Regions from separate parts of the Neptunicella sp. genome, predicted to be linked through region 2. Evidence: predicted binding sites of a transcription regulator. Region 2 holds the regulator's gene; each other region holds the start of a gene.

Evidence for each region. Region 2 encodes FliA, which starts transcription of late flagellar genes. Its sites were predicted from a motif close to CTAAAGNTNNNNNNNNNNNNGCCGATA; they were not measured.
Region 1: the regulator FliA is predicted to act here: its motif matches at 1,311-1,337, upstream of flgM (flagellar biosynthesis anti-sigma factor FlgM).
Region 3: the regulator FliA is predicted to act here: its motif matches at 1,752-1,778, upstream of ACTD55_RS13695 (flagellin).
Region 4: the regulator FliA is predicted to act here: its motif matches at 2,076-2,102, upstream of ACTD55_RS06360 (flagellin).

Annotation. Positions count from the first base shown of each region.
Region 1 covers NZ_JBLWWF010000006.1:84,455-87,636, forward strand. The annotation lists gene ACTD55_RS06430 (chemotaxis protein CheV) at 1-368, opposite strand, end outside; gene flgA (flagellar basal body P-ring formation chaperone FlgA) at 511-1,221, shown strand; gene flgM (flagellar biosynthesis anti-sigma factor FlgM) at 1,376-1,702, shown strand; gene flgN (flagellar export chaperone FlgN) at 1,706-2,128, shown strand; gene ACTD55_RS06450 (LPP20 family lipoprotein) at 2,177-2,638, opposite strand; gene ACTD55_RS06455 (flagellar assembly protein T N-terminal domain-containing protein) at 2,858-3,182, shown strand, end outside.
Region 2 covers NZ_JBLWWF010000017.1:44,510-47,691, reverse strand. The annotation lists gene ACTD55_RS13995 (chemotaxis protein CheA) at 1-160, opposite strand, end outside; gene ACTD55_RS13990 (protein phosphatase CheZ) at 173-931, opposite strand; gene cheY (chemotaxis response regulator CheY) at 967-1,350, opposite strand; gene ACTD55_RS13980 (RNA polymerase sigma factor FliA) at 1,398-2,123, opposite strand; gene ACTD55_RS13975 (MinD/ParA family protein) at 2,120-2,995, opposite strand; gene flhF (flagellar biosynthesis protein FlhF) at 2,992-3,182, opposite strand, start outside.
Region 3 covers NZ_JBLWWF010000016.1:104,585-107,766, forward strand. The annotation lists gene ettA (energy-dependent translational throttle protein EttA) at 1-1,534, opposite strand, end outside; gene ACTD55_RS13695 (flagellin) at 1,928-2,752, shown strand; gene ACTD55_RS13700 (flagellar protein FlaG) at 2,864-3,182, shown strand, end outside.
Region 4 covers NZ_JBLWWF010000006.1:68,719-71,900, forward strand. The annotation lists gene ACTD55_RS06355 (flagellin) at 1-765, opposite strand, end outside; gene ACTD55_RS06360 (flagellin) at 1,123-1,947, opposite strand; gene ACTD55_RS06365 (hypothetical protein) at 2,209-3,141, shown strand.

The DNA of each region.
Region 1 (3,182 bases), on a different contig from region 2:
GGGGGCATCACCGAATCCCAATTGATATTGATAATGCGTTCGACCGAATCCACTAAAAATCCCTGAATAGAACGATTGTATTCGGAAATAATGATAAAGCGCTTATCCAGCTGGTCGATTTGTTTACCGCCAGTGGCCATACTTAAATCAATTACGGATATAGTTTGGCCGCGAATATGAGCGATTCCACGCACAAAAGGATTCAATTTTGGCATTGATGTTAAAGGTGGGCATTGCAACACTTCCCTGACTTTAAACACATTAATGCCAAAACGTTGGCGGCCATTTAACTTAAATAGCAATAACTCTAATCGGTTGGCACCAACGAGTTGCGTACGCTGATTAACTGAATCTAGAACTCCGGCCATTAATTACTCCACTATCAATCAAGTCAGGCATGAATATTGCCTTTGTTATATTAATACAAATTAATACAGTCAATTCGTCCGAATTATGACACTAAGATACACGAAATAGTGTTTAAGCATAGTCAAAGTGAATAAAGTGAGCATGAAAAAGATATTAATTAACATAAGATTACTAAAAACATTCGTCTTCACATTAGTGTTTATCGGCCTTAATTGCCAAGCTTTAGAAGATTTTGACCCACATAAAAAAATTATGCAGTTAGGTGAAAATTATGTGATGCAGCAATTATCCAACGGCAATGATGAGCATATTTCCGTCACGGCCATGCCGATTGATGAACGAATCACAATCCCCGAATGCGCAGCACCTTACACCGTATCCGCGGCGCCCAATGCATTGCAGCAAGCCAACATTACCGTAAAAGTAGCCTGCGCCGAACAAGACTGGTTTTTATATTTTATTGTTAAGGTATCCCAAACCCAACCGGTGGTAATTGCCACGAATGCCCTGTCACCAGGAGCCATTCTCAGCTCTGATGATGTTGAAATGGTACAAATGGATAAAAGTTTATTACGTAGTAGCACCTTCGCTAATGTGAATGATATTATTGGCGCTCGCTCAAAACGCAGACTGACATCAGGGCAACCCATCACCCCGAACCAACTTTGTTTTATCTGTAAAGGCGATGAAATAACTATTGTTGCGCAAGGTCCCGGCATTCAAGTCAAAGCCAGTGGTGTTGCCCAACAAGACGGCAATATTGGCGAGCAGATTCAGGTAATAAATGATCGTACCAAGCGGACAATTAATGCTCAGGTGGAAAATATTAACCAAGTGATCGTCAGGCTATAAATTGAACAATTTTAATGCTATAATACTGCCTTAAAACTAATTAAGATTTACTTTGAATTCATATATTTATACAGTGTGGTTAAATTTTGTTAAAGTATCTGAATTCACAGCCGATAAGCTCATAGAGGTTTCCTTTAAGTAGCAGGTTAAGACAATGTCAATGAACGTAAATAACAACAATGTGCCTAAGCCACATGTAGATAGTCAGAAGCTGCAACAGCAGCAAAATCAGTCTACGGCACAGGCTAATGCGCAACAGGCCAAGCAAGCAGTTGCACCTAGAAGTGATTCTGTATCACTCACGCAGTCTGCGCAACAGCTTACCCAATTGCAGAAAAAAGGCAGTGATACACCTTCGGTCAATCAGGAAAAAGTTGATCGTCTTAAAAAGTCGATTCAAGCGGGTGATTATAAGGTTAATCCTGAAAAACTAGCCGAGAATATCTCCAAGTTTGAATCCGCACTCTTCGGTATCAAGTAATTTATGAATGACGGGCTTAATAAGGCATTTGTTACTCAACAACAGCAACTGGAAACCTTAAAACTAACGCTGGAAGCCGAATTAAGCCTGATAAGTGCCCGTAATCCTGATGCACTAATGAAACTACTGGAAGAAAAAGAACAACTCCTTAACGACATTGCCGAACAAGATCGAACCATCGCTAATTTATATCAGCAACACCAACCCTCTAACGACGAAATTCAACCCGCTGTCACTATCATTGACGAGTTATTAAACGAGTGCCGCTACCGTACCGAAATTAACCAGCGAGCCGTAGAACAAGGCCAATTAAGATTAGCGCATTTACGCAATGTAATTGTTGAATCACGCGCTAAAGAGTCAATGACCTATGATAAAGCCGGTCAGACTCACAGCGGTAAAAAAGGTAAAGGGGTAAGTGCTTAGGCAACATGTTGGCATAAGTTCAATATGGTTTTTTGCCAGATTTGAGATTTAATAATAGTCGACTTTTTTAATCCGTTTCGGCCTAGCCGTAGACAGGTAGATGTCATAAACCTTTTTAAAATCCAGCTCCAATTCAGTCACATAAGTATCCTCATCCACCGCGTAAGCCTTAACGACTTGAGCGCCACGGATCACTCCCTGAATCGATGATTTTAAGCCGTTATCAGATAACACTAAATTGGATAATTGTTGATTACCTTCAATTTTTTGACCGTAAACCTGTTCGGTTAGCTCTCTGTAAGCATCTAATTTAGACGCCTTGATAGCCTGAATGGTGCGTAAAGAAACACTTTCACCATGTTGAGCGGAAATAGGAGCATAACCTACAGCGCGAATCACCGGATAGTTATCTGGCTGGACGTATTCCCATTCAACATTCTTGTCAAAAAAGGTAGAACAACCACCTAACGTCAGTGCGACTGCAGCAATAGCTAACTTAAATGACTTCATCTGTATTCCTTAAATCGACTTTTTGTACTCGATGCCAGCATCAAACTGTGGTGTATGTTCTGGCTTGAATTATTCAACTCACCCAAATAATAAAGCAATATCCATACCTGTTTAATCCAGTGTGTGAAACATTTCCCGCTAATAATACAAATAAGGTACGAAAAATGCTTATAACTACCCCAATCAGTGTCACAAACTACATTAGGTATCATGTTAGGAATGACTGTCAAAAATATGACTCACAAAATCAGGCTATCTTTACTACTGTGCATAATAACCAGTTTACCCTGTCAGGCTGTTTGGTTTGAAGCCAGTGGGCAATCCATTATCGTAAATGGCAATACACAGTTAGCCCGTCAGGAAGCCACCCAGGAAGCGATTAAACAAGCCCTGTTATTCGCTGGCGCATCGGTTCGCAGCGTGCAAAAAATGGCTAATGGTTTATTACAGGATGATCGCTTTGAAATTCGTGCCAATGGTGACGTGGACAGTATTGAGTTAATCAATGAACAATTGAGTGGTGACATTGTCACTGTATCAATAC
Region 2 (3,182 bases):
CACCTTTAACGGTATGGAATCCACGGAAAATAGCGTTGAGCAAATCGGCATTATCAGGATCATTTTCCAACTCAACAAGCTGCTCTTGCAACTGTTCCAGAATTTCTCCCGCCTCAACCAAAAAATCCTCGAGGATTTCCTCGTCAACTTCAAATCCCATGAATCATTCCTCTTAAAAGCCTAAGCTAGATAGTAGGTCATCCACATCATCTTGTCCTGAAACAACATCGTCTCGACTCTCAGCATCGATGATGGGCCCTTCCGCTTTCATCTTATCGGAATCTTTTGCTAACTCTTTATCCTTTTTCGCTGAAGTATCAATAGCTTCTGGCATACTGAACATGGTTAGCATATGTACCAAACTATCTTCGACTTCTTTAACCAGCTCCATTACACGGCGGATCACTTGCCCGGTAATATCCTGATACCCCTGTGCCATAAGGACTTCAGTCAACAAATTACTTAGTTTATCTGATTCCGCCAACGACTGTTCCAAGAAACCGTCCAAGTCATAACACAGCGTTTTAAACTCATTTAATTCTAGCTGACGGGTCATCAATTTTTTCCACTCGGGCATAATATTTTTAATACCAGAGTTGATTTGTTCGGCAATTGGCATACAGGTATCCACTGCATCCATGGTGCGATTGGCTGCCTGTTCAGTCGTTTCGATGACGTAGTTTAAGCGCGATTGCGCATCTGGAATATCTTCATTGGCCAGATCGGCAATACGTGATTCAAGTTGAAAATTATTAAGTGAATCATGTAGCTGTCGGGTCAATTTACCGACTTCAGAAAATAACTCTACTGAACCATTAATACTGACAGTTTCAAGTAATTGATTTGCTCCGTCCTGATCTCCGGCTTCTAACAAGCTGACCAGTTTTCTCGCATCGTCTAACGAGATTGACGTTTTTTGTAAATTAGCCATTCAGCTTCTCCTAAATTGGCAGGATAAGCCACCGGTTAACCCAGACGTTCAAATATTTTATCGAGTTTCTCTTTTAGCGTCGCTGCAGTGAAAGGTTTCACAACATAACCGTTAACACCGGCTTGCGCAGCGGCAACGATTTGTTCTTTCTTCGCTTCTGCGGTTACCATCAGTACCGGTAAATGCTTAAGATTGTCATCGGAACGGATCGCTCTTAGCAAATCAATTCCCTGCATTCCGGGCATATTCCAGTCCGTCACCACAAAATCAAAGTCTCCTTGTTGCAGCATCGGCAAGGCGGTACTTCCATCATCCGCTTCCTGCACACTGGTAAACCCAAGATCCTTTAACAAATTTTTGATGATACGTCTCATTGTTGAAAAGTCATCAACAACCAGAATTTTCATATTTTTATTCAAAACCGCCTCCGTTGAGGTATCAACTTGCCATTATTATTTATAAATTATTAAGCTGTTCGCCATGATTTCATTCGGTTTTTCAACCGCAGCATTGCCTGACTATGAATTTGACTCACTCGTGATTCACTGACCTCCAGTACTTCACCGATTTCGCGCAGATTCAACTCTTCATCATAGTAAAGAGATAATACTATCGCCTCTCTTTCTGGCAAAGTGGTAATAGCATGTGCCAGTGACTTCTGAAACGATCCTTGCAAAACATCATCAAAAGGTTCATCAATACTGTTATTTCTATCGTTAGAAATAACATCTTCAGTAACACCTAAATCTTCTATACCAATGATTCGTCCCGCATTTACTTCGTTAAGCATTTGATGATATTCATCAATACTCACTTGTAAATACTCCGCTACTTCTAAATCTCTGGCGTCTCGCCCTGTGTCTTTTTCAACTTGGGCAATCGCTTCTGAAATAGCACGGTTATTTTTATGTACTGAGCGGGGAGTCCAGTCACCTTTGCGAATATCATCCAGCATTGAACCACGAATTCGAATACCTGCATAGGTTTCAAAACTCGCGCCTTTGCTACCATCAAAGTTTTTGGCCGCTTCCAATAAACCAATCATGCCAGCCTGAATCAGATCATCCACTAATACACTCGCGGGTAACCGAACCATCAAATGATGTGCAATACGTTTTACCAGTGAAGCATGCTGCTCTACCAGTTTGGTTTTATCATCATGTTGTTGATAGGCTGTTGCTTTACTATTCACGCCTCGCCCTGCATTGATTGAACGTTTTGTTGACGTACCAGTTGTTCAAGGAAAAACTCCAAATGACCACCTGGCTGTCGTGGAATAGGCCAATTTAAGGCTTGTTTAGCTAAATTATTAATGGCGATCGCTGCCGGTGAAGAAGGATAAGCATCAACTATCGCCTTTTGCTTACGCACCGCTTTACGAATATTTTCATCGTGAGGGACTGTCGCGACAAGTTCCAGTGCCACATCTAAAAAACGGCCGGTGACTTTGGAAAGTTTGGCAAATAATTCCTGCCCTTCACGTAAATTACGCACCATGTTAGCCACAATTTTAAAGCGGAATACGCCATGATCGCGATTTAAAATTTTAATTAACGCGTAAGCATCGGTCAGTGACGTTGGTTCATCGCAAACCACCACCATGACATCTTGTGCCGCTCTGGAAAAGCTCAACACCATATCAGAGATGCCCGCCGCAGTATCGACAATTAACACATCAATATCTTGTTGAATTTCGCTAAATGCGCGAATAAGACCGGCATGTTCTATATGGGTTAATTCGGTCATCGACTGACTACCCGACGTCGCTGGCGCGATTTTAAGTCCATGCGGACCTTCCACTAACACCTCTTCGAGCAAACATTCACCGGATAAGACATGAGAAAGGTTTTTTTCAACTCGTAGCCCCAGCATGACATCCACATTAGCCAAACCAAGGTCGGCATCCAGTACCATGACTCGTTTGCCCATTTTGGCCATCGCAATAGCAGTATTCAAGGTGATGTTGGTTTTACCTACACCTCCTTTACCGCCTGTTACGGCAATTACTTTAATCAAACTGGATTGCTGCATACTTCTTAAGCTACTCGCTTGATCCTCTATCATACGGCTACTGACGCTTGTTCAACATGACGAGAGGTCATAGGGGTTAATCCATATTTTTTATACATACGTGCCGCAGTTGAAATCATATATTTTACCTCTGCGTTACGAATATCTTCCGGTACTTTCTGCCCATCCGTCAAGTAGCTGATCGGCAGATTATTCTCTATCGCTACACTGACCATTTCAC
Region 3 (3,182 bases), on a different contig from region 2:
GAATGTGTGTGGCAACGCGGTCGAGGAACCACCGGTCATGTGAAATAACCATGGCGCAACCAGGGAAGGCAAGTAACGCATTTTCCAGGGCACGCAGGGTTTCAACATCCAGATCGTTGGTTGGTTCATCGAGCAACAATACATTGCCGCCGGCTTTGAGTAATTTGGCCAGGTGAACCCGGTTACGTTCGCCACCAGAAAGATCTTTAATAAACTTTTGCTGATCGTTGCCACGAAAGTTAAAACGACTTAAATAGGCGCGACTATTTAATTCAGTATTGCCGATACGGATTAAATCGAGTCCGTCTGATACCTCTTGCCAGACAGTATTGTTTTCGTTCATATCATCACGGAATTGATCGACACTGGCTAATTGCACCGTATCCCCAATGATAATTTCACCACTATCCGGTTGTTCTATCTCTGATAACATTCTAAACAAGGTTGATTTACCTGCCCCGTTCGGGCCGATAATGCCGACTATGGCGCCTTTGGGCATGGCAAACGATAAGTCGTCAATCAGTAATCTGTCACCATAGGACTTACGCAAGTTTTTCACTTCAATTACTTGCTCGCCCAATCGTTCACCGACGGGTATGTAAAGCTCGTTGGTTTCGTTGCGGCGCTGGAAGTCATTGCTGTTGAGCTCTTCAAAGCGTGCCATACGGGCTTTGCTTTTAGCTTGACGGCCTTTAGGATTGCTGCGTACCCAATCTAACTCTTGTTGAATCGATTTTTGGCGGGCACTTTCGGTCCTTTCTTCTTGCTTTAAGCGCTGATCTTTTTGTTCTAGCCATGAAGAATAGTTACCTTCCCATGGAATTCCATGACCACGATCCAGTTCCAGGATCCAGCCCGCGACGTTGTCGAGGAAATATCTATCGTGGGTAATCGCTACTACGGTGCCTTCATAATCGTGTAAAAAGCGTTCCAACCAGGCAACTGATTCTGCATCTAAATGGTTGGTGGGTTCATCCAAAAGTAGCATGTCCGGTTTTTCCAATAATAACCGGCATAAAGCAACACGACGACGTTCTCCCCCTGATAAGGTGCTGACATCGGCATCCCACGGTGGTAAACGCAATGCATCAGCTGCACGCTCCAAGGCATTTTCCAGGTTGTGACCATCTTTGGCTTGAATGATCCCTTCCATTTCACCTTGTTCTTTTGCCAACGCGTCAAAATCAGCATCGGGTTCGGCATAAGCCGCATAAATTTCGTCTAAACGTTTTAAGGCATGGGCGACATCGGCTACCGCCATTTCAATATTGCCACGTACATCTTTATCGTGATCCAACTGAGGTTCTTGAGGTAAGTAACCAATTTTTAAACCGGGTTGGGCTCTTGCTTCACCTTCTATGTCGGTATCAATGCCTGCCATGATACGCAGTAACGTTGATTTACCTGAGCCATTTAGCCCCAAAACGCCAATTTTGGCACCTGGGAAAAAGCACAAGGAAATATCTTTTAGTATTTGAGTTTTAGGTGGAACAATTTTGCCCACTCGGGACATGGTATAGACGTACTGGGACATGTGCTTTGATCCTGTAAAAACGCTGATTGATATACGCGGATAGATTATGCAGCGAATTTTACCATCAGTATGGCCTGACAAAAAGCGATGAATTTATCTGTTAGGTAGGATGTTTCGTTCTAAAAAAATAATTAATTATTTTTTATTTATTTTTTTGTGTATGACCTAACCTTATGTTTTTAAAGTAATTATTATTTAAAATAAATTAAAAATAAAACTAAAGTCTTTAATGATACTGCCGATAACTATAGCTGAGGGAAATTCTATTTATAGGATTTTGGGGTTTTGGTAGAGGTACTAAAACCCGTTTTTGAGGCAACTCGCAAGAGTTGAAATTAGGCGAACAGTTCTGGGTATGAGGGTACTCAGAAATGTTTTCAGGAGGTAATAACTATGGGTTTATATGTTAATACAAATATATCTTCATTGAATGCACAGCGTCAGCTGTTTAATTCTGGACAAGCATTGTCGACGTCGTTTGAACGACTATCTTCAGGCTTTCGTATCAATCGGGCGGCAGATGATGCTGCTGGTTTGCAAATTTCCGATCGAATGACGTCACAAATTATGGGCTTGGATCAAGCAGCTCGTAATGCCAATGACGGTATCTCTGTGGTGCAAACCGCAGAAGGTGCGATGGGAGAAATTACCAGTTCGTTGCAACGTATTCGCCAATTGGCGGTACAGGCACAAAATGGTATTAATACCTCTGCGGATCGGACTGCTCTGCAAAAAGAAGTGTCTGCATTGAAAAGTGAAATCAGTCGAATTGGCCAAAATACCCAATTTGGTGGTGTTGATTTACTTAAAGGAACATTCTCTGCAGCATTTTTGGTTGGTGCCAATGCCGGACAAACCATTTCAGTCAATCTATCTCGTGCTGGTGGCTACGGTACATCAGGATTAAGTGTTGGTGATGTATCTGTTAAAACTGTGGCAGAAGCGTCGGCGGCCTTAACCAGTATCGATAATGCATTATCGACTATTGGTGGTGCTCGTGCTGATTTGGGGGCATTACAAAACCGTTTTGCTTCGACTATTCGTAACCTGAGTAACATTTCAGAGAATATTTCCGGTGCTCGTTCACGAATTCGTGATACGGATTTTGCCACCGAAACGGCTGAACTAACACGTAACCAGATTATCCAACAGGCCAGTATTTCAGTACTGAGTCAGGCTAATCAGCGACCACAAGCCGCGTTAACGTTGTTAGGTTAATACAAGGTGGGCTACTATAGTCACTAAAATGATGCGTGAATGAGATAGTTACATTTACTATTATTGACTATTAAGTAGCCGCGCTTTTTTGATTGTTATAAGAGGTGGAAGATGGATATTGATTTTTCACAAGTAGGGCAATCATTTGCTAACAGCAATATTGCCCAACAACTCAAACAACCGCCGGTTACATCGGAGCAGCAATCTGCTCAGGCAGAAAGCACGTCAACTCAACCTGCAATTGATAGTGAAAAAGGTAAAGTTGTCGAACAAACAGCCGATAAATCGTCAGTAAAGGAAGTTGAAACTGCTGTCGCTGAAGTGAATGATTTCGTTCAGTCGCAAAGCAGGCAGTTAAATTTTTCTATTGATGAAAAAAGTAACCGTTCGGTGGTTAAAGTAACAGATTCGGATACCGGCGATGTGATCC
Region 4 (3,182 bases), on a different contig from region 2:
GGCCTGCTGAATAATTTGCCAGCGGGTCAATTCTGCCGTTTCTTCGGCAAAATCAGTGTCACGTATACGCGATCTTGCCGCCGACATATTCTCGGAAATACTGCTTAAATTACGAATAGTGGATTGAAAACGATTCTGAATGGCACCAAGATCGGCGCGAACCCCATCAATAGTGGAAATAGCCTGAATCACTGAGGTTAATGCCGCAGAGGCACCATCGGTCGTCGCGACCGATAAATTAACACCATTGAACAGCCCTTCAGCACCGAAACCTCCTGGTCTGGAGATATTCACACTAATAGATTGTCCCGCGTTGGCTCCTACCAGGAATGCGGCCGAATACACGCCATCAAGAATATTCACGCTTCCAAACTGAGTGGTTGTAGCGATCCGACTAATTTCTTGTTTCAACGCTGACACTTCTTTTTGTAGTGCCAATCGATCTGATGAGGCGTTAATCCCGTTTTGGGACTGAATAGCCAGTACGCGAATACGCTGTAGTGCAGTAGTAATTTCCTGCATCGCGCCTTCGGCAGTCTGAGCCAATGAAATACCATCATTTGCATTACGCACCGCCTGATCAAGACCCAATATTTGGGATGTCATACGATCCGATATTTGTAAACCAGCAGCATCATCTTTGGCACTGTTGATCCTGAAACCTGATGATAAACGTTCGAATGCGACATTCAGATTATTACTTGAAGTAAACAGCTGACGTCGAGCATTCAACGACGACACATTAGTGTTGACGTACAAGCTCATTTTTTCTCTCCTAACTTAAAATTTATAATCCGCCAAACTGTTATTTTTGTTTTTATGTTTGTGCGGTATTCAGTTCTATTGCTTTTTTTGTATGAACCGAATATTTAAAGAACTGGCTATTGGTTTTATTATTTTGCTCAGTGCCTTTGCTCAACTTATCGTTAGGTAATGAATTTTACTTTAGAGAAATAATTAACTATTTTTTAATAACCTTAAAAATCAAATAGTTACAAAACGAAAAAGCCGAAGCAAAATTGCTTCGGCACGGTGCCCATCGTTAGGAGAAAATGAGCGAAACGGTTTTCATTTGACTAAATTGACCTCACTACCTCCTGGCTCAATAAGTCAAAATGAATATTATCCTAATAGCTGTAATGCAGATTGAGGACGCTGGTTAGCCTGGCTTAACACAGTAATACTGGCTTGCTGAATAATCTGGTTACGAGTCAGTTCAGCAGTTTCGGTGGCAAAATCGGTATCACGAATCCGTGAACGAGCGCCTGACATATTCTCTGATATGTTGCTCAAGTTACGGATAGTCGATTGGAAACGGTTTTGCAATGCACCTAAATCAGCTCGTGCCGCACCGATAGTTGATAGTGCATTATCGATACTGGTTAGCGCTGCAGAAGCCCCGGCAGTAGTAGCAACAGTTAAATCACCAATGGATAAACCTGAAGCACCGTAACCCCCTGCACGTGACAAGTTAACGGATATAGACTGGCCGCTGTTTGCACCTACCAGGAAGGCGGCTGAGAAGCTACCTTTCAAAATATCCAGTCCACCAAACTGTGAATCAGTGCTGATACGGCTGATTTCAGTTTTAAGGGCTGATACTTCTTTTTGCAGAGCAACACGGTCAGCAGAGGTATTAATACCGTTCTGTGACTGTACAGCTAGCTGGCGAATACGTTGTAATGAGCTGGTGATCTCTCCCATTGATCCTTCAGCTGTTTGCGTTAATGAAATAGCATCATTAGCGTTACGTACCGCTTGATTAAGACCCATAATCTGGGAAGTCATACGATCAGTAATTTGCAAACCTGCAGCATCATCAGCAGCACGATTAATACGAAAGCCTGAAGACAAACGTTCAAAGGATGTACTTAAGGCATTACCTGAATTGAATAATTGACGTTGTGCATTTAACGCAGAAACGTTTGTATTGACGAACATTGACATGATTTTCTCCTACACTCTCAGTCCAGTCGTAACTGGCATTCGATCGGTGTGATCAAAGGTTTAAAACACTTTTAAGTACATTCACCCTGTTTTACAAAATGAATGTTACTGGCTCTCTCGATAAAGTTTATCGACGCCATTTAGCACTCCTTTAGTATTTATTTGCCGCATGGCAAAAAAAGCGGAAATAAATTGCCGCCTTTGCAATTGCTAACTGATTGAGATTCAATAGGTTTAATTAAAAAATGCAGGTGTTAAAAAATGTTCAATGATGGGCAAAAAATGCTCTACAACAAAGCCAGTCATAATGCTTTTACCGATTTATGTGTGTACCGACAACAACTCTATTGCTGTTTTAGAGCCGCTCAAGATCATATTAGCCCTGATGGAAATATTGTTGTCTTACATCTAGGATGGCAGGGAGAAATACAGGCTGAAACTAAAATTCGAATGCCCGGCTGTGACTTGCGCGATCCTAAACTGTCGGTCTCAGCAGACGGTAAACTGATTTTACTGGCCTATGGCCGTCATTATGATCAGCAACACAAGTTTCTGTATTCACAACCTTATGTCTGGTTTAGCACTGATGGTAATAGTTGGTCCTGCGCCAAACCCATAGGTCAAAAAAATTGGTGGTTATGGCGTTTAAGCTGGTACGGGGATAAAGCCCTTGGATTTGCCTACAATCGTCGCCAACAGACTTTAGCCCTGTATGCTGGCAATCCCCTAAGAACCTTCGAGAAAATCCTTCCTGAGGCCTTCAGCCAACGTAAGAACAAGCTAGGCTATCCTAACGAGAGCGATATTTGTTTTAATCCTGATGGCACCGCTTATGCGATTATTCGGCGCGATGCCGATAGCGGTAGTGCCCAATTAGGTATCGCCAAACCACCCTATAAGCAATGGCGCTGGCATAATCTGGATTTTTATCTAGGTGGGCCGGCGATGTTGTTAATCAATCAACAACAGGCGGTACTTGCTGGGCGAATATGGCAGCCGTCGGGTCCTAAAACCGCGCTGATTAACCTTGATTTGGGCACATTTGAAGCCAAGATCAGGCAAATACTCCCTTCAGACGGGGATTGCAGTTACCCCGGCTTAGTCAAACAAGATAACCAATTATATGTAAGTTATTACTCAAGCCATATTAATCAACAAAGTGCGATTTATCTGCATCGAATCAATGTGGAATAGGCTCACGCCGAGGAATAAAAAGTATAAATCCCGTTTTATAA